DNA from 3 places in the Allobrachymonas sp. genome. Region 2 is predicted to be linked to each of the others. Evidence: predicted binding sites of a transcription regulator. Region 2 holds the regulator's gene; each other region holds the start of a gene.
The links. The regulator sigma-54, encoded in region 2, starts transcription at its own class of promoters, with help from an activator protein. The targets are predictions, from matches to a motif close to TGGCANGNAANCTGCTTT.

Region 1 (6,729 bases), on a different contig from region 2:
CGTATCAACTCCGCACGCGCAGGCACGGCCTCCTGCAGGCCGTGTCCGCATCTGTGTCAGGACAGGTTAACGGGGCATTTTACCCTTGGGGGTTTCCCAGGGCTTCATGCCAGCGTGTACTTTTTGGGCATGTGTGTATCGGCATGCAGCGCAGAGGGTGCCCGATAATGCGGACATGACGCTGCGCCACCACCAAGCCATTCCCCTGAGTCAGGCCGCCGAGGAAGCCCCCGTGCTGGGGAGCCTGATGGCGCGGGTGCGGCTGTCCCAGTCGTGCGGAGAGGCCATCCGCAAACTCATTCCGGCCCCGATGCGCAGGCATATCGCGTTCGGCGCGGTGGAGGAAGGCGAGTGGTGCCTGATTGTCTCGAACAACGCAGCAGCCGCCAAGGCACGTCAGCTGCTGCCGGTCTGGGTGGCGAGCCTGCAGCGCCAGGGGCTGCCGGTGAACCGCATCCGGCTGCATCTGAACGGCAGCGACTGGGGCCGATAGCCCGGCGCCCCTGCAGCCACCCTGCCCTGCGGCAGCTCCGTGGAGAGCGCTCCTTGCTGCTCTGCAGCAGGAGGCAGGCAGAGGAAAAACGACGCAAGGGCGGCAGCTCCCTTGCGCCATGCGCCGTGCGCCCTGAAGTGCCTGCCGAGTCACTGGAACTGCAGGAATTCCTCGCTGACGGCGAGGCCCACGGCGTGGACCCGTTCGAGGAAGTGCGTGAGATAGGCATGCAGGCCGGTAGCCAGGATTTCCTGGATGTCGCCATATTGCAGGTCGGCCTGCAGGCGCCCGGCCAGACGACGGGAGTGGCTGGCATCGACGCTCGCGCCGATGCGTTCCAGATTGGCCACCACCTCGTTCATGCAGGCCAGCAGCGAGCGGGGCATGTCGTGCCGGAGCATGAGCAGCTCGGCCACCCGGGGCGGAGTGATGACGTCGCGGTAGACGCGGCGATAGATCTCGAAGGCCGAGACGCTGCGCAGGATGGCACTCCAGTGGTAGAAGTCCAGCTCCTCCTGGGTGTTGGCAGCCTCGGGGTCGGCCGCGAAGAACTCGGGGGAGAGATGGGCATGGAACTTGACGTCGAGCAGGCGTGCGGTATTGTCGGCCCGCTCCAGGAAGGTGCCCAGGCGCATGAAAAAGACCGACTGGTCGAGCAGCATGGTGCCGAGGATCACGCCCCGCGCCAGGTGGGAGTGGAGCTTGACCCATTCGAAGAAGGCGCTGGGATCGGTCTGCAGGATGCCCTCGCGCAGCTGGCGCCGGGCTTCGAGCCAGATCTGGTTGTAGGTCTCCCACACCTCGGTGGTGAGGCTGCCGCGCACGGCACGGGCATTCTCGCGCGAGGCCTGGATGCAGGCGATGATGGAGGAAGGGTTGTCGGCATCGGCCGCCATGAAGGTGATGACCTTGTCCGGCTGGATGTCGCCATACTTGGCGCGATAGGCAGGGAGCAGCTCGCAGATCGAGAGCATGCCTGCCCAGCCCTGCTCAGCCTGCAGCGCGGACTGTGGCAGCATGCTGGTCTGGTAGTTGACGTCGAGCATGCGGGCGGTGTTTTCGGCCCGCTCGATGTAGCGGGACATCCAGAGAAGGTGGTCGGCAGTACGGGAAAGCATGATATGTGGCGATGTAATGGTCTGTCTGCCTGTATCGGCCCGCGCCATGGGAGACGGCACGTCCGGCATCCGGTGGAAAGCCCTGCTCGGCAGCATCCGCAGGGCTCCCTGAAAGGGGATGGAGCGCCCGCGGCTCAGACCACCCAGGTGTCCTTGGTTCCCCCGCCCTGCGACGAGTTGACGACGAGCGAGCCTTCCTTGAGCGCCACGCGGGTGAGGCCACCCGCCACCATCTGCACGGTCTTGCCGCTGAGCACGAAGGGGCGCAGATCGATGTGGCGGGGTGCCACGCCTGCATCGACCAGCGTGGGGCAGCTCGACAGGCTGAGGGTAGGCTGCGCAATGTAGCCCTCGGGACGGGCCTTGAGCACGGCCCGGAATTCCTCGATTTCGGCCTTGCTGGCCGTAGGGCCGATGAGCATGCCGTAGCCGCCGGCACCGTGCACTTCCTTGACGACCAGCTCCTCCAGGTGCGCGAGCACGTAGGCGAGGTCGTCGGGCTTGCGGCACATCCAGGTGGGTACGTTGTGCAGAATAGGCTTTTCACCGAGGTAGAACTCGATCATGCGGGGCACATAGGGGTAGATGGACTTGTCGTCCGCAATGCCGGTGCCGACTGCGTTGCAGATGGTGACACGGCCGGCGCGGTACACGTCGAGCAAGCCTGCACAGCCGAGTGCGGAGTCGGGCCGGAAGACCTTGGGATCGAGGAAGTCGTCATCCACACGGCGGTAGATCACATCGACACGCTCGGGCCCCCGGGTGGTGCGCATGTAGAGGAAGCCGTCCTTGACGAAAAGGTCCTGCCCTTCGACGAGCTCCACCCCCATCTGCTGGGCCAGGAAGGCATGCTCGAAATAGGCGCTGTTGTACATGCCGGGAGTGAGGACCACCACCACCGGGTCGGGCACGCCGGTGGGGGCGCTTGCCCGCAGGGTTTCGAGCAGCAGGTCGGCATAGTGGGCCACGGGGGCCACCTGGTAGCTGCGGAAGAGCTCTGGGAAGAGCCGCATCATCATCTTGCGGTTTTCCAGCATGTAGCTCACGCCGCTGGGCACGCGCAGGTTGTCTTCGAGGACGTAATACTCCCCTACCCCTGCGGCGTCAGGAGCCCGCACGATGTCGATGCCGCTGATATGCGAATAGACCTGGTTGGGAACATCGACGCCGACCATCTCCTTGCGGAACTGCGAGTTGTGCAGGATCTGCTCGGCTGGCACGACGCCGGCACGGACGATTTCCTGGTCATGGTAGATGTCGTGCAGGAAGCGGTTGAGCGCCGTGACACGCTGCGTCAGGCCGCGTTCGAGCAGATCCCACTCGGAATGGGGAATGATGCGGGGAATGAGATCGAACGGGATGAGACGTTCGGTGCCCGATCCGTCGGCATCCTTGTCGCCGTAGACGGCGAAGGTGATGCCGACGCGACGGAAGATGAACTCGGCTTCCTCCCGCCGGTGGAGCATGGTCTGCATGGGCTGATGGGACAGCCATTGCGCGTAGCGCTGGTATTGCTGCCTGGTCGGGGCATCCGCATATGGGACCGAGGCATACATTTCGTCGAATGCGAGCATGAACCAATCTCCTGTAGTTGTCCGCAGGTCCGTGACGGAGGGTGTGGCTCGGGCGCCCCAGACTGCCCACGCACCTGTTTGTGGGCAGTGCAGCAAGTTTGATGCCGACTTGCAGAGCCCATGCCGAAAAGACATGCACACGACAGGGAAATGCAGGAGGCGCCCACGCCGTTTTCTCTGCTCCAGAGACAGGAGACCCGGGACGGGACGGCTCCATTTTCGCGCGGACACAGGCCGGTACAGCGGCCCTGCGCAGGAATCTGCAGGGTTTCAGGGAAGCGTGGGCACCTCGTGCTGCCAGTAGTGCCGGTGGACTTCCCTCTCGCAGCGGATGGCATTGGTGGCCGAACTCCACCACCCCGCACCACATTGGTCTGTCTGCACCACGATGGTGCCCACGCTGTGCAGGCGCGCCAGCACCTGCGGATGGGGATGGTGATAGGTGTTGCGGTAGCCATGCTGGATGAGGGTCCAGTGCGGCGCCACGGCCTGCAGCCAGGGCTGGCTGCTGGACGTTCTGCTGCCATGATGCCCCGCCACGAGCACATCGGCCCGCAGCCATTCAGGGGGCGTGCGGGCCAGCATGGCGGCTTCCTGTGGCGCTTCGGCATCTCCGGTGAGCAGCACGGTGCGGCGTCCGTTGCTCACACGCAGCACGCAGCTCATGGCGTTGGTCTTGGCCTGGGGCACATAGTCGGTTTCGAGCGGGTGCAGGAACCGGAAGTCCACCCCTTCCCACTGCCAGTCCTGACCCACGCTGCAGGGTTCGACGGCCCGCAGCTGCTGCAGGGGGTGGTCCGGGGCGATGGATCCGAGCAGGGGCAGGTGCGGATAGGCCTGCAGCAGCGGCTCGATGCCCGCGATGTGATCGGTGTCGGAATGGCTGAGCACGGCCACGTCGGGGGTCTCGTCGAGCGCGTGGAACAGCGGCAGCAGCACGCGGTCGCCCGCATTGCTGTGCGCGCCATAACGTGGGCCCGCGTCATAGAGCAGGGTGTGCCGTGCCGTGCGTACCACCAGCGCGCTGCCCTGCCCGATGTCGGTCATGAGGACCTCGAACTCCCCTGCATCCGGCCGTGGGGCCTGCCAGGCCAGCACGGGCACCATCATCAGCGCTCCCGGCCATCGCAAGGGCCAGGGCCCGCGCATGCACAGCAGCACCCCTCCGGCCACGCCCAGCACACCGGCCCACCAGGGCGCCTGTGCAGCCTGGTACTGCGCCCACGGCCACGATGCCAGCCAGCCCAGCAGCGCCATGAGCTGCTGCACGCACCAGGCTGCCGCCAGCCACAGGGGCGAGCACAGCGCCCCGAGCATGGCCAGCGGAGTGACGAGCAGGGTTACGACGGGCACGGCCACCAGGTTGGCCAGGGTACCCACGAGCGAAACCTGCCCGAAGATCATCAGCGTCAGCGGTGTCAGGGCCGCCAGCACCAGCATTTGCTCGCGTCCGAATCCGGCCAGAGTGTGCATGATGCGGGCCCGCCAGCCATCTGCCGGCGCCGTCTGCTCCTGCCCCGCTGCGAACAGAATGCCGACGGCCACGAAGCTGAGCCAGAACCCCGCCTGCAGAAGCGCCCAGGGGTCCCAGGCCACCACGGCGGCAGCGGCCACGGCCCACAGGGCCGGCCAGGGCCATTGCCGCCCGCCGGACCGCAGGACTGCCAGGACCACCAGCATGCACACGGTGCGCTGAGCCGGCACCCCCCAGCCGCTGAACAGCGCATACAGCCATGCCAGCAGCACCCCGCCCCACAGAGCTGCGCGCGGTGCCGGAATGGCCAGGCACAGGGGCCACTTCCAGCGCGCCGTGCGGCGCCAGCCCCAGCCGACCAGCCCCGAAGCCAGCCAGGCGAACATGGTGATGTGGAGCCCGGAAATGCTCATGAGGTGCGCCACGCCGGTGATGCGGAAGATGTCCCAGTCGTCCCGATCGATGGCCGACTGGTCCCCCATGACCAGCGCAGCCAGCACCCCGGCCACCCGCGCCCGCCCTGCGCCACCTCCCGCCGGGGGTGCGGCAGCAGCCCGGCCCTGCTCCCAGGGAACGACGCCGGGTGCCACGACCTGGTAGATGCGGGTGCGGACGGCGACACGGGCGCGGTCGATCCAGGCGGCAGCATCAAGGGGACGCGCATCGGCCAACCGTTCAGCCGGTGCGCCGGAGCGCCCGCCGCGCACGTAGCCCGTGGCGCCCAGCCCCTGGTCCCACATCCAGAGTTCGCTGTCGAAGGCCCAGGGATTGCGGTTGCCGTGCGGCTGCTTGAGGCGCACGGTCATGCGCCACTGCTCGCCCGGCATGACGCACATGCGGCAGGGCTCGGAAGGGGCTGAGGCGAGTTCCTCGGATACCGGGGCAGCACCTTCGGGTTGCACCTCGCGCCCCCGCCAGGAGCGAAGACGGTACCAGCCCAGTGCCAGCCGTGGCGGGAGCTGCACTGCCGCACCCTCCTGCAGGGCAGACTCCACCTGCAAGGCAAGGCGCGTGCCGTCCTCCCCCCATTGAGGCAGTCCCACCACACGGCCCACCACGACCAGATCGCGTCCCTGCAGATCCCGGTCCAGTGCCTGCGAGGCCACCTGCACCGCCCGCAGGCCCGTCAGACTCCACCCCAGCACCGCCAGAGCCAGATACAGCCATGGCGCGGGCAGATGCCTGCGACGCAGCCAGAGCAGCGCCAGCAGCAGGGCTGCGCCTGCACTGCTTGCGTAGGACACCCCCGTCCACAGCCTGGCCTGCTGCAGCTGCACGGCCACCCCCGCGAGCCAGCACAGAGCGGCAGGAGTGACGGAAAAACGGCGCCAGGCCTGGGGCCACCCCAGCGAGCGAAAAGACATGCGTGCACCAGCCATGCACCAAGGACCTCATCAATAGAAAATGGAACGTACCAAAGTACGCATGCGCATCATGCCATGCGCCCTCTGCCTGTCCGTGGCATGGGCGCATCGTGCAGGGCCTTGCGACATGAAAAAGCGTGCGTATTTGTCGGGCATGCGACAGGCTGTGTGCCATACGGCCTGCAGGCAGGACCGGCTGTCGCTAGACTAGCTCCATGAATGCACCCCAAGCCTCTCTCGACGCCGCACCGGTTGCACCTGGAGGTGATGCCGGCTGGACGCTTCCGGGACTCGACGTGCCGTCCACCGCCGGGCACTACAGCGAGCTGCTCGGCCGTTCCGTGCCTGAAAGCGCCGGTCCCCTGTCGCCCGCCGACATGGCCCCGCACTGGCGCACCTTCTTCGATGCACTGGCCCGCAAGACGCCGGACGATCTCACCCAGCGGCTGCTGCGCCTGCGGCGCATGGTGCTGGGCAACGGCATCAGCTACAACGTCTATTCCGACAGCCAGGGCGCCCAGCGCCCGTGGGAAGTCGATCTCCTGCCCCTGTTGATTCCCCCCGCCGAATGGGCCACGCTCTCGGCCGGCATCCTGGAGCGCGCGGAGCTGCTGGAGCGCATTCTGCAGGACATCTACGGCCGACAGGAGCTGCTGCGCGATGGTCTGCTGCCCTCGGCCCTGGTGCAGGGCCATCCAGGCTACCT
Region 2 (6,729 bases):
AAGGCAGCGCGGGCCACCAGGCCTTCATGCGCCAGAAGCGCGAGGGACTCAACGAGTACATCGAGGGCGAGGCCAACCGCATCGAGCGGGACGACAGAACCCAGATCGCGCGCCTCACCGGCAACGCCCGCATGCGCCGCCTCGTGGGCACCCAGCTCGCCGACGAAGTCCGTGGCGACACCATCGTCTACAACGACCTCACCGAGGTCTACAACGTGGCCGGCGGCCCCTCCACCGGCGCCGGGGGCGCTGCCGCAGGGGCCGTGCCGGCCGGCCGGGTGCGCGCCGTCATCAATCCCGTGGGGCAGAGCGGCGGCAAATCCGCCCTGCCCATGCCCGCCACCCGGGCCGCCAGCAAGGGGGCGCGCGCCGCGTCGGCTCCCGTCACCACCCTGCGCTCCAGCGCCACCATCGGAGGCCGCCCATGAGCGATGCCGCTCCCGTATCTGCCCCGGCCGCCGACCTCCGCTGCGAGGGCGGCAGCCAGGGCCGTCCGCCTGCCGACGGCAGCGAACTGTGCGTGCGCCATCTCCAGAAGGCCTATGGCCGCCGCCGCGTCGTCAAGGACGTGTCCCTGAGCGTGCGCAAGGGCGAAGTCGTGGGCCTGCTCGGCCCCAACGGAGCCGGCAAGACCACATCCTTCTACATGATCGTCGGCCTCATCCGGGCCGACGGCGGCGCCATCTCCATCGATGGCCAGCCCGTCGAGGACCTGCCCATCCACCGCCGCTCACGCATGGGCCTGAGCTACCTGCCGCAGGAAGCCTCCATCTTCCGCAAGCTCAACGTCGAGGACAACATCCGCGCCGTGCTGGAGCTCCAGGTCGATGCCCACGGTAAGCCGCTCGACCGCGCCACCATCGACACCCAGCTCGATGCCCTGCTCGCCGACCTGCACATCACCCACCTGCGCGACACCCCCGCGCTCGCACTCTCCGGGGGCGAGCGCCGCCGGGTCGAAATCGCCCGTGCCCTTGCCAGCCAGCCGCGCTTCATCCTGCTCGACGAGCCCTTCGCCGGCATCGACCCCATCGCCGTCATCGAAATCCAGAAGATCATCGCCTTCCTCAAGGCGCGCGGCATCGGCGTGCTCATCACCGACCATAACGTGCGCGAAACCCTGGGCATCTGCGACCACGCCTACATCATCAGCGAAGGGGCCGTGCTCGCCTCGGGCACGCCCGAGCAGATCGTCTCCAACGCCGAAGTGCGCCGTGTCTACCTCGGCGAACACTTCCGCATGTGAGCGGACTCCGTCCATGAGCCGCTTCCCGCTGTACCTTCCGAAGCCGCCCTCCGTGCCATGAAAGCAGGACTGCAGCTGCGCACTGCGCAGAACCTCTCCCTCACGCCGCAACTCCAGCAGTCCATCCGCCTGCTGCAGATCTCCACGCTCGACATGCAGCAGGAGATCGACCAGATGCTGGCCGACAACCCCTTCCTGGAGCAGGACACCAGCGCCGAGGACGCGGCAGCCTCCGAGTCAGAGCCCGACGCTGCTGGCCACGCATCCGGCGATGTCGATGCCACCACCGGCCCCAGCGCAGAGGCAGGCAGTGACGACGGCATGGGCGCCACAGCCGAAGGCGGCTACGACGACCCCGAAGGCGCCGACGCCCCCGACACCAGCGAAGTCCTCTCCAGCGACGCCCCCGACCACACCGACCTCGCCAACGCCCAGACCGACGACTGGAGCGCCGGCTCCACCCGCGACGACAGCCCTGCCACCTCGGGCGACGACGAAGTCCTCTCCAGCAGCAGCGATGGTGACGACGACTGGGACAGCCTGCGCGTGAGCAGCGCCGGCAGCAGCCATGACGACGACGAGGACGAGCCCTCCGCCATCGAGCGCGCCGGCTGCCACGAAAGCCTGCAGGACTGCCTGCACCGCCAGGCCCTGGCCCTGCGCCTCGATACCAGCGAACAGGCCGCGCTGTACTTCCTCATCGAATCCCTCGACGACGACGGTTACCTCGAAGACACCCTCGGCGAACTCGCCCAGAGCCTGCAGGAGCGCAACCCCACCGGCGACCCCGAACGCGACGCCGAGGAGCACGCCGAACTCCTCCACCACCTCACCATGGCCCTGCGCCTGCTTCAGTCGCTCGACCCCGTCGGCGTCGGCGCGCGCGACCTGGCCGAATGCCTGCAGCTCCAGCTGCGTGCCCTCGACATCCCCGACGCCGACACCCCCCGCCTGCTCGCGCGCGAAGTCGCCCTCGACGTCTGCCGCCAGCCGCTCGACTACCTTGCCCGGCGCGACGTGCGCGGCCTCGGCAAGCTGCTGCCCTATTCGGCCGCGCACCTGCGCAGCGCCATGCAGCTCATCGCCACCCTCGAACCCAAGCCCGGCCGCGCCTTTGCCCAGACCGAGCGCAACATCGTCATCCCCGACGTGCTCGTGCGCGCCAACCAGGGCCGCGACGCCGCCAGCCGCCCCTGGAGCGTGCAGCTCAACCCCGCCGTCATGCCCCGCGTGCGCGTGCAGGAGATGTACGCCAGCGCCCTGCGCCACCACAAGGGCGAAGGCATCCAGGCCCTGCAGCAGCGCCTGCAGGAAGCCCGCTGGATGGTCAAGAGCATCCAGCAGCGCTTCGACACCATCCTGCGCGTGAGCACCGCCATCGTCGAGCGCCAGCACCGCTTCTTCGAGCAGGGCGTACTGGCCATGGAACCCCTCGTCCTGCGCGAAATCGCCGACGAACTCGGCCTGCACGAATCCACCGTCAGCCGCGTCACCAGCGCCAAATACATGAGCACCCCCTGGGGCACCTTCGAGCTCAAGTACTTCTTCGCCTCGGGCCTCGCCAGCGAAGACGGCAGCACCACCAGCAGCACCGCCGTGCGCGCCATGATCGGGAAACTCATCGCCGACGAACCCCCCGCCAAGCCCCTCAGCGACAACCGCCTCTGCGAACTCCTCCAGGAACGCGGCGTCCAGTGCGCCCGCCGCACCGTAGCCAAATACCGCGAAGCCCTGCGCATCCCCCCAGCCCATCTGCGCAAGGTGCTGGGGTAGGGAGGCGTCGCATCTGCATGGAACGGGGTGTGGAATGGGGTGCCCCAAAGCCATCAGGCCCAGGCGCCCGGCGCTGCAGCGCATGGCCATCCGACTCTCGCGCCAGAGGGCGACCAGACCAGATCGCTGCCCCTGTGCGCGGCAAGGGCCACCAGCCCCTCCTGCGCGATGCCCTTGAAAGAGCCCTCCACGGTGAACTCCCGGACTGCCTGAAGGATGAGTCGTGTATATCGGGGAGCACATGCGGGAACACATGGTCCCCGCAGAACATTCATCCACTCACTTCGCCACTCTCACCATCACCGCTGCAAAAACCTCCCGTCGCCGGGCAGCCGGAGCGGCAGCACCCCCTGTGCAGGCACGTCCTGCCTGCTCGCTGACACCACCTGTCAGGGACGCTTTCTATACTCGGTGCACCCGTCCCCCCATCCATGCCTCGCCACCGAACCAGAGAGGCGCCTTGGCCCGGAGCAGAGGGACAGACACTCTCAGGGAGCACGACTCATGGCAGACAACGAGCAACTGGCCCGCCGCCTCGGCATCATGCTGGAGCGGCTCTACCAGCGGCAGGCGCTCGACCGGCAGATCCTCGCCGTCGAATTCGGCGTCACCGAGCGCACCATCTACCGCGACCTCCAGCGCCTCGGCGACATCATCCGCCTGCGCGAAGACGGCCTCTACGAGCTGGCCCCCGGCTTTGGCTGCCGCATCGAGCCCCGCCACCTGCAGGCACTCGTCACGCTGCTCGGCTCCGACGGCCTGTTCCCCGAGCACGGCACCCGGTTCCTGCTCCCCCTGCTCGACGGAGACCGCGCCCGCAGCTACCTGGTCAAGGGCCCAGCCTACGAGCACGAGCGCGCCAGCAACCGCGCCTTCCAGACCCTCGACGACGCCATCCGTGACCGCCTGCAGTGCCACATCGTCTACGCAGACAAGGCCCGCACCATTGCCCCCTACCGCCTCGTCAACCAGCACGGCATCTGGTACCTGGTGGCCATGGATGCCGGTGTGCTCAAAACCTTCACCCTGCAGCGCTGCACCCACCTGGCCGTCACCGCCACCCCCTATCTTCCCGACCCCGCCATCGATGCCGAAATCACCCACGCCGACAGCATCTGGTTCGGCCCCAAGACCCTCGTCACCCTGCGTGTCACCGGCATGGCCATGTACTACTTCCGCCGGCGCGACCTCGTCCCTTCCCAGACCACCGTCGAAGAAGCCGACGACCACCTCCTCATCCGCACCGAAATCCGCAACCCCGAGCAAATCCTCCCCATCGTCCGCTACTGGATTCCGCACGTGCGCATCGTCTCCCCCGCCGACTACGCCACCCGCCTGCACCGCACCCTGACGCACTACCTCGACCTGGAGACACAGGCAGGCGCCACACCAGCCTGAACCCGTCGCGCGGCGACTCCTGCGCCCTGACGGAGGCTTGCTTCCGGTCCACCGCCGCCCCCTACCTCATCACCTCTGCACATCTGCTCCATGGGATTCCTGCTTGCCCTTCTTGTCGGCCTCGTAGTGGTCGGCGCTGCACTGGCCCTGCTGTGGTGGATCGTGCAGTGGGTCGTGATTCTGGCCGTGGCGGCGCTGGGCGTGCTCCTGAGCGTGGCCGCAGTCGTCCTCGGAGCCGTGGCCGTGGGCTGCGGACTCATCTACGTCACCACCTGGCTCGGCCTGTCTTCCTGGCTGGGAGACGCGCATCCCGTCCTGGTCCTGCTGGGCACCGTCACAGTCGGCACCCTCCTGTGCGCCGCACTGGCATGGGGTGTCCATGCACTGTGGAGCCGCTGGAGCCGCGACCGTTAAAAAGCAAGGCCTGGAACAGTTTATCTAGGCCGTGTTCACATTAGCCAGATGGATGCACTGCGAGTTGCAGAAATACGTTGAAGCGTGTGGCGAGTTTGTCGTAGCGGATTGTCAGTCAGCGGAATTGCTTGAGACGATTGAAGAAGCGCTCCACCAGATTTCTGGCTTTGTAGCGATGCCAATCGACCGCACGTCGTGTCTTGCGACTGCTGCGCGGGGGAATGATCGCTTGCGCCCCCTGCCTTCGATCCTCTGAACCAGGCTATCGCTGTCGTAGCCCTTGTCGGCAATGATGGCTCGGCCTCAAAATGCTCGATCAACGCTGCTGCTTGTGTGACATCGCCCACTTGCCCAGCAGTCAGGATCAAACGGATCGGATTGGCCAGAGCATCGACACAGGCGTGGATCTTGGTGGTCAGCCCGCCACGGGAGCGTCCGATGGCTTGGTCCTGATGCGTACCGTTTTTTCCGTGCCCCGGCAGCGTGCTGATGCGTACGAACAATCGTGGCGTCGATGAACAACACTTCAAGATCCGCATCGCCTTGCAGGGCGCGCGCAATGCGATCCCAGATTACGCCGGCCTCCCACCGTGCAAAGCGCACGTAGGCAGAGTGCCACTTGCCGAACTCCGTGGGTATGTCCCGGGGCCACAAAATAGGATGTAGCATAAAATGGCTAATGTGAATAGCCTATAAGCATAATTTTTGACAGGCATGTTGAACGGACTCACTTCATCTTTTATTCTTTCATTCGGTAATTTATTTTGACGTTATAACTATTCCTGCATTAGCTCAATTCCGTCTCGAGGTGATCATGAGTTGTGTATAATGCATGCATACCGTGGTATTTTTGTGTGAAGAAGTGTCTAAGTAATTTTGGAGATTAAAATGGGATTTTGGTCATCTGTTGGAAATGTTGCGAAAAGTGTTGCTGGCAGAGTGGAGGCTGCGGGGCAAGAAGCAAATGTGATTGCCGAGGACTATCGTCAAGAAGATGATGATTATTTGAAGCGGAAGCTGAGGAGTGGAAAGGCTACGGAAAAAATGGCGGCTGCTAAGGTTTTGAAAGAACGTGGCTACGGAAATCAAGGGTGAAAGGTATGTTCTAGGAAGGTCTGCTAAACCCCGGCCGCAGCGTGAGTTGATGCGCCCGATTTCAGATGACGGCGATTTCAGCCTCACGAGGCCGGGTTGAAGGCCTATTTCGCTCCGATTCGCGGCCCTCTGACCACACTGGGACGCGCTCATCCTCGCATCTTCTGCAACAACGCGCGCCGTACCATCCACAGGTTCGACAGTGCAAACAGCGTGTGCAGCTACGCCGTGTTCTTTGCCAGTCCACGGTAGCGCACCTTCACATGCCCGAACTGGCGCTTGATCACCCGGAACGGGTGTTCAACCTTGGCCCGGATGCGCGCCTTGGCCTGCTCCAACTGGTCCATGATCGCGCCCATCGGCGTGTGCCTGTCGAGCAGCTTGCGCTTGCCCGCTCGCATGGTCACATGCCAGTTGACGTTGATGCCTTGGGTTTCTTCGCGCTTGCTCACACCTTGGTAGCCCGCGTCGGCAAAGATGTCCGCTTCTTCTTCGTGCACCAGCGCATGCGCCTGCGTCACGTCGCTGATGTTGGCCGCGGTGCCCGCCACCGTATGCATCAGGCCCGAATCGGCATCGACACCGATGTGCGCTTTCATCCCGAAGTGCCACTGGTTGCCCTTCTTGGTCTGGTGCATCTCGGGGTCGCGCTCGCCGCTGCTGTTCTTTGTTGAGCTCGGTGCAGCGATCAGCGTGGCCCTCTTCAAGAGCAACCCCTGGCGTTGACGGTGGCAAGGATCTGCAAGTTCAGGTTGTGGGGTTCGAGCAGGTGGCGGAACCGAAGAATGGTGCTCTCGTCGGGC
Region 3 (6,729 bases), on a different contig from region 2:
CGTCCCACCTCTCCCCTCGTCCACCCGCCGGGAGCCAGCAAGGGTAAGTACGGAGCGACGGGGACTGCGCGCGGCCTTACAGTGGCGCCACTCGATCTGCATTCCGGTGCAGCCACGAGGGACGAGGAGACATCCCCCAGAACGCCAGACAGGCGTCCCCAGGCCGGCACGACAGTGCCGGCCTTTTTTGCGCCCAGCCGTTGCCACGAAAAAAAGCCGCCACGGAATTCCGTGGCGGCTCGGGAGATGCGGCCCCGGGCACAGGGCCCGGAGCACATGCATCAGCTTGCTCAGCGGTTGTAGGCTGCTTCGCCGTGGCTGGTGATGTCCAGACCTTCGCGCTCTTCGTCTTCGGGCACACGCAGGCCGAACACCAGATCCACCAGACGGTAGGCGATGAAGGACACGATGCCGGACCACAGGATGGTGATGATCACGCCCTGGAACTGCACCCACATCTGGTGAGCCATGTTGTAGTCGGCCGCGCCGGTGCCACCCAGGCTGGGAGCCGTGAGCACGCCGGTCATCAGGGCGCCCAGGATACCGCCGACACCGTGCACGCCGAAGGCGTCGAAGGCGTCATCGACATTGAGCAGGCGCTTGAGGCCAGTCACACCCCACAGGCAGACGGGGCCAGCGATCAGGCCGAGGACGATGGCGCCCATGGGGCCCACGGTACCGGCAGCCGGCGTGATGGCCACGAGGCCGGCCACGGCGCCGGAGGCAGCACCCAGCATGGAGGGCTTGTGCTTCTTGAGCGCTTCGGTGCCGATCCAGGACATGGCAGCCATGGCGGTCGCCAGCAGCGTGTTCACGAAGGCCAGAGCGGCGATGCCGTTGGCTTCGAGAGCGGAGCCGGCGTTGAAGCCGAACCAGCCCACCCACAGCAGAGAGGCACCCACCATGGTCAGCGTCAGGCTGTGGGGCATGAACGCTTCCTTGCCGAAGCCGGTGCGCTTGCCGATGACGTAGGCACCCACCAGACCGGCGATACCGGCGTTGATGTGCACCACGGTGCCGCCGGCGAAGTCGAGTGCGCCCGCCTTGAACAGGTAGCCATTGCCGCTCCACACCATGTGGGCGATCGGCGCATAGCTGAAGGTGAACCACAGGGCGGAGAACGCCAGCACGGCCACAAAGCGCGCACGCTCGGCGAAGGCACCCACGATCAGCGCAGCGCTGATGGCAGCGAACGAGCACTGGAAGGCCACAAAGGCCAGCTCGGGCAGCTTGGCATCGGGGCTGAAGGTGTCGGCCAGAGAGGTCGGCGTGACGCCTGCCAGGAAGGCCTTGCCCAGGTCACCGATGAAGTAGCCGCCGCCGTTGAACGCCAGGCTGTAGCCGTACAGGGCCCACAGCACGCTCACCAGCGAGAACACCACGAACACCTGGATCAGCACGGACAGCATGTTCTTGGCACGGGCCAGACCGCCGTAGAACAGCGCCAGACCGGGGATGCTCATCATGATGACGAGCACGGTGGACACCAACAGCCAGGCGGTATCGCCCTTGTTGACGGTGGCCTTGACGGCAGAAGCCGCAGCCGAGGCAGCCGGAGCGGCTGCGGAAGCGGCGTCCTGCGCCCAGGTGCTGCCGCTGGCCAGAGCCAGCCCGGCACCGGCCAGGGCCAGGAAGGGAAGGAACGATTTCTTCATGATGAAATTCCTCGATGGATTGCAGCCTTGCGGCCCTTACAGCGCCACGCTGCCGGTCTCGCCGGTGCGGATGCGGATGACCTGCTCCAGCGGAGACACGAAAATCTTGCCGTCGCCGATCTTGCCGGTGCGGGCGGCATTCTCGATAGCCTCGACAACCTGGTCGACCAGGGTGTCTTCGACGGCAGCCTCGACCCTGACCTTGGGCAGGAAGTCGACGACGTATTCGGCGCCGCGGTACAGCTCGGTGTGGCCTTTCTGGCGACCGAAGCCCTTGACCTCGGTCACGGTGATGCCCTGCACGCCCACATCCGACAGTGCCTGGCGGACTTCGTCGAGCTTGAAGGGTTTGATGATGGCGGTCACGAGTTTCATGGTGTATGGATCCTTGTTCAGATGATCAGAAGGTGTACTTGACGCCCAGGATGGCCTTGCCCTTGTTGACGTAGCCATAGTTGCTGGACTTGTCGGCGCCCACGAAGGCAGCGGTCAGGGTGGTCTTGGGCATGAAGTCCCAGGCCACGCCCACGCTGTAGTCGGTGTAGCTGGGCAGACCGGCGGCGCGCACGTCGCTGGTCATGAAGGTATGGCCCACGGAGGCGTTGAACGTGAGGCCGTCACGCAGGGGATGCGCCCAGGCCAGGTTCAGGTAGCCGGTGTTGCGGCCGTTCTCAAGACCGAAGTACTTGCTCGACACGGTGTGCGAGTACTTGAGCGTGAGTTCCTTATAGGTGGCACCTGCGTACAGCTCGGTGGTGCTCAGGGCATTGGCACCGGGGTACTGGTAGCGCAGCACGCCGACGTCCCAGCCCAGGGGGCCGGTGGCGAACTTGTAGCCGCCGTAGAAGTCCATTTCCACGTTGGCATTCTTGCCGGAGGTGCTGGTGGGATCGGGCAGCTTGATGGTGGAGTTCCAGTTGCCGAGATACAGCCCATTGGAGAACGCGTAGTCCACGCCGCCCTGCAGAGCCGGACGGGAATAATGCTCGCTGCCCGTGAAGTACTGGTCCTGACCACGGTACTTGTACAGGCTCACCAGACCGATGTTGAAGGACAGCGGGGAGCTGGCCTCTGCCGCAGGCGCCGGGGTGGCGGCGGCAGAAGCGGGAGCTGCGGCAGCAGGAGCGGCTGCATCTTCAGCCCAGACGGCGCCGCAGGAAGCGGCAGCAGCCAGTGCGGCGAGGGAGAGGAGCGATTTCTTCATGGACGTTGCTTCCATTGCAGTTGATGATGCGGACGGTGTAGCAGGAACCATGCCAACACATTTTGGCACCAGGTGCACCAGGGACGTGCATCCGGCATGGTGCACCCCATCCGCCAGTCAGCCGGTGCCAGGTGCAACTTGGGGCGCCTGCCGGAGCCCCGGGCTGGCCGGCCTGTCCGCCCCGGCCAGCACGCACCGCCCCTGTCCTTCATTCTTGCGCAAGCACCCCACGCAAAAGATGCAGATACGCATCCTGCTTTTGTGCCTGCGCCAGAGGAGGTTGCAGCGCAGCATGGAGCTTTCCGGCAGCTTACGGCACGCCTCTGGTTCCCCTGTACCGGCCTGTTGCTCGGTACGGTGCCTCACGGGGCACGGGCGCACCAATACAGTGCGAAATGTATCCTGTGTTTGCACCCGGACGTCCATGGCATCCGCGCACGGGGCCTCTGGAGCCGCCTTGGCACATGCCTCGCGCACGGCCGGACGCCGCTCCGGAAGCGCCCAGGGTGGCCGAGGCCATCGCGGGATAGGTATCATCCACAGTCATTGCCGCCCCTGCTCCGGGGGCCGAGCCCCTTCCGGTGCCCGCCTTGCGCGGCGCATGCGGAGATGATCATTCCCGAGGTCGCATCTTGTCTTCCATTTCCACTGCGGGCGAGGCCCCTATTTCCGACACACCCGATACCACCACACCCCCGGCCATGTGCCTGTCGGGGCTCGAACCCCTGGTGATCGGCAAGGGCCATCTTTTCGTCAACATCGGCGAACGCACCAACGTCACGGGGTCCAAGGCGTTTGCCCGGCTGATTCTCAACGGCCAGTACGAGGAGGCCCTGGCGGTGGCCCGCCAGCAGGTGGAAAACGGCGCCCAGATCATCGACATCAACATGGATGAGGCCATGCTCGACAGCAAGGCCGCGATGGTGCGCTTCCTCAACCTGATCGCCAGCGAACCCGAGATCGCCCGCGTGCCCATCATGGTGGACAGCTCCAAGTGGGAGGTCATCGAGGCCGGTCTGCGCTGCATCCAGGGCAAGGCCATCGTCAACTCCATCAGCCTCAAGGAAGGCGAGCAGAAGTTCCGCCACGAGGCCCTGCTGTGCAAGCGCTATGGCGCGGCCGTGGTGGTCATGGCCTTCGACGAACAGGGCCAGGCCGACACCTACGAGCGCAAGACCGCCATCTGCGAGCGGGCCTACCGGCTGCTGGTCGACGAGATCGGCTTTCCGCCCGAAGACATCATCTTCGACCCCAACGTCTTCGCCATTGCCACCGGCATCGACGAGCACAACAACTACGCGGTCGACTTCATCGAGGCCACGCGCTGGATCAAGGCCCACCTGCCGGGCGCCAAGGTGTCGGGCGGGGTTTCGAACGTGTCCTTCAGCTTCCGCGGCAACGAGCCGGTGCGCGAGGCCATCCATACCGTGTTCCTCTACCACGCCATCCAGGCGGGCATGGACATGGGCATCGTCAACGCCGGCATGATCGGGGTGTACGACGAGCTCGATCCCGATCTGCGCACCCGCGTCGAGGACGTGGTGCTCAACCGCCGCCCCGATGCCGCCGAGCGCCTGCTCGAAATCGCCGAATCCGCCAAGGGCGCCGCCCGCGACGACAGCCGCAAGCTCGAATGGCGCAACGCCCCCGTCAACGAGCGCCTGAGCCATGCCCTGGTGCACGGCATCACCGACTTCATCGTCGAGGACACCGAGGAAGCCTACCAGGAGGTGCTGCGCAAGGGCGGCCGCCCGCTGCATGTCATCGAAGGCCCGCTCATGGACGGCATGAACGTGGTGGGCGACCTGTTCGGCCAGGGCAAGATGTTCCTGCCGCAGGTGGTCAAGTCCGCCCGCGTCATGAAGCAGGCCGTGGCGCATCTGGTGCCCTACATAGAAGAGGAAAAGCGCCAGCAGGAAGCCGCCGGCATGGACGTGAAGTCGCGCGGCCGCATCATCATGGCCACCGTCAAGGGCGACGTGCACGACATCGGCAAGAACATCGTCACCGTCGTGCTCCAGTGCAACAACTTCGAGGTCGTGAACATGGGCGTCATGGTGCCCTGCCACGAGATCCTGGCCCGCGCCAAGGCCGAAGGGGCGGACATCATCGGCCTGTCCGGGCTCATCACCCCGAGCCTGGAGGAAATGCAGTACGTCGCCTCCGAGATGCAGAAGGACGACCACTTCCGCCTGCGCCACATTCCGCTGCTCATCGGGGGCGCCACCACGAGCCGGGTGCACACGGCCGTCAAGATCGCCCCGCACTACGAAGGCCCGGTGGTCTACGTGCCCGATGCCTCGCGCAGCGTGGGCGTGGCCCAGAACCTGCTCGGCGACGGCCACGATGGCTTCGTCGAGAACCTGCACACCGACTACGAACGCATCCGCCAGCAGCACGCCGGCAAGAAGCAGCAGGTGCTGTGGCCGCTGAGCAAGGCCCGTGCCAACGCCACGCCGATCAACTGGACGGCCTATGTGCCGCCTCGCCCGCACTTCATCGGGCGACGCGAATTCCGCCACGTCGATCTGGCCACGCTGCGGCCCTACATCGACTGGGGACCGTTCTTCCAGACCTGGGATCTGGCCGGCAGCTTCCCGGCCATCCTGCAGGACGAGGTGGTGGGCGAGGAGGCCCGCAAGGTCTATGCCGACGGCCTCGCCATGCTCGACCAGATCATCGAGCACCGCTGGCTGACCGCCAACGGCGTGATGGGGCTGTGGCCCGCCAACACGGTGCACCACGACGACATCGCTCTCTATGCCGATGAGTCCCGCTCCACCCCGCTGCTCGTGTGGCACGGCGTGCGCCAGCAGACCGAAAAACAGGTGATCGGCGGCGTGCAGCGTCCAAGCCGCTGCCTGGCGGACTTCGTTGCCCCGCGCGACCGCCTGCCGGTACCGGCTCCCACCGACTTCCCTGCGGACGGGGAACCGGGCCGCGACTATCTGGGCGCCTTTGCGGTCACGGCCGGCATCGGGGCCGAAGTGCGGGAAGCCGTCTATGCCGCCACGCACGACGACTATTCCAGCATCCTGTTCAAGTCCCTGGCGGACCGGCTGGCCGAAGCCTTTGCCGAATACCTGCACCAGCGCGTCCGTACCGACCTGTGGGGCTACGCACGCGACGAAGCCCTCGACAACGCCGCCCTGATCGCCGAGTCCTACCGCGGCATCCGACCTGCACCGGGCTACCCCGCCTGCCCGGATCACCGGGTCAAGAAGCCGCTGTTCGAGCTGCTGCAGGCCGAAAGCATCGGCATGGGCCTCACGGAAAGCTACGCCATGACGCCTGCAGCCAGCGTCAGCGGCTTCTATTTCAGCCACCCCGAGAGCACCTACTTCAGCGTGGGCAAGATCGGCATGGACCAGGTCCGCGATCTGGCCGAGCGCAGCGGTGCACCCCTCCCCGAGGTCGAACGCGCCCTCGCACACCAGCTCGACCTGTAAACGGCTCTCCGCGGCTCCGTGTCACGAGCGTCTGCAAGACGGCGCCCCTCTGCCGCCCGGTGCTCTGCCCCGGGCGGTTTTATTTTGTCTAGGGCCGCTCATGCTGGCGCCTGTTCCATGCCCGCAGCCGTATAGGGGCCGATCCTCTCTCTGACTTCTCGATAGCCCCAGAGCAGCCCCTGCGCCCTCCTGCCGCCTCCAGGAGGTCCCGCATCGCCCTGCTTTTGTCGGCGCCGCATCCAAGACGTCGGTGCGGCATGGGCTGAAAAATCGCTCCGCTATGTGATATTCACATTATTCAACAGGCGATGGATTTAATATATCTTTCATGCTTCATTATTTTCATTCACTGCTCCGGCTCGATTTCCATTCTGGTGCACGAATGGCACTTGATATATAAAACTTTTGAGTTACAAATATT

Region 1: ACE3P9_RS05815 (circularly permuted type 2 ATP-grasp protein) is a predicted target of sigma-54. The motif match lies at 3,294-3,311, and genes of this name have one in related genera.
Region 3: ACE3P9_RS04680 (TorF family putative porin) is a predicted target of sigma-54. The motif match lies at 2,897-2,914, and genes of this name have one in related genera.

What each region holds. Positions count from the first base shown of each region.
Region 1 covers NZ_JAYRLV010000005.1:39,655-46,383, forward strand. The annotation lists gene ACE3P9_RS05805 (hypothetical protein) at 176-493, shown strand; gene ACE3P9_RS05810 (alpha-E domain-containing protein) at 643-1,611, opposite strand; gene ACE3P9_RS05815 (circularly permuted type 2 ATP-grasp protein) at 1,746-3,185, opposite strand; gene ACE3P9_RS05820 (DNA internalization-related competence protein ComEC/Rec2) at 3,456-6,023, opposite strand; gene ACE3P9_RS05825 (circularly permuted type 2 ATP-grasp protein) at 6,239-6,729, shown strand, end outside.
Region 2 covers NZ_JAYRLV010000002.1:94,065-100,793, reverse strand. The annotation lists gene lptA (lipopolysaccharide transport periplasmic protein LptA) at 1-428, shown strand, start outside; gene lptB (LPS export ABC transporter ATP-binding protein) at 425-1,246, shown strand; gene rpoN (RNA polymerase factor sigma-54) at 1,304-3,019, shown strand; gene ACE3P9_RS02950 (helix-turn-helix transcriptional regulator) at 3,524-4,417, shown strand; gene ACE3P9_RS02945 (hypothetical protein) at 4,508-4,831, shown strand; gene ACE3P9_RS02940 (hypothetical protein) at 4,867-5,334, opposite strand; gene ACE3P9_RS02935 (hypothetical protein) at 5,720-5,926, shown strand; partial or broken gene ACE3P9_RS02930 (IS5 family transposase) at 6,076-6,729, opposite strand, start outside.
Region 3 covers NZ_JAYRLV010000003.1:175,823-182,551, forward strand. The annotation lists gene ACE3P9_RS04670 (ammonium transporter) at 291-1,655, opposite strand; gene ACE3P9_RS04675 (P-II family nitrogen regulator) at 1,692-2,030, opposite strand; gene ACE3P9_RS04680 (TorF family putative porin) at 2,056-2,859, opposite strand; gene metH (methionine synthase) at 3,501-6,308, shown strand.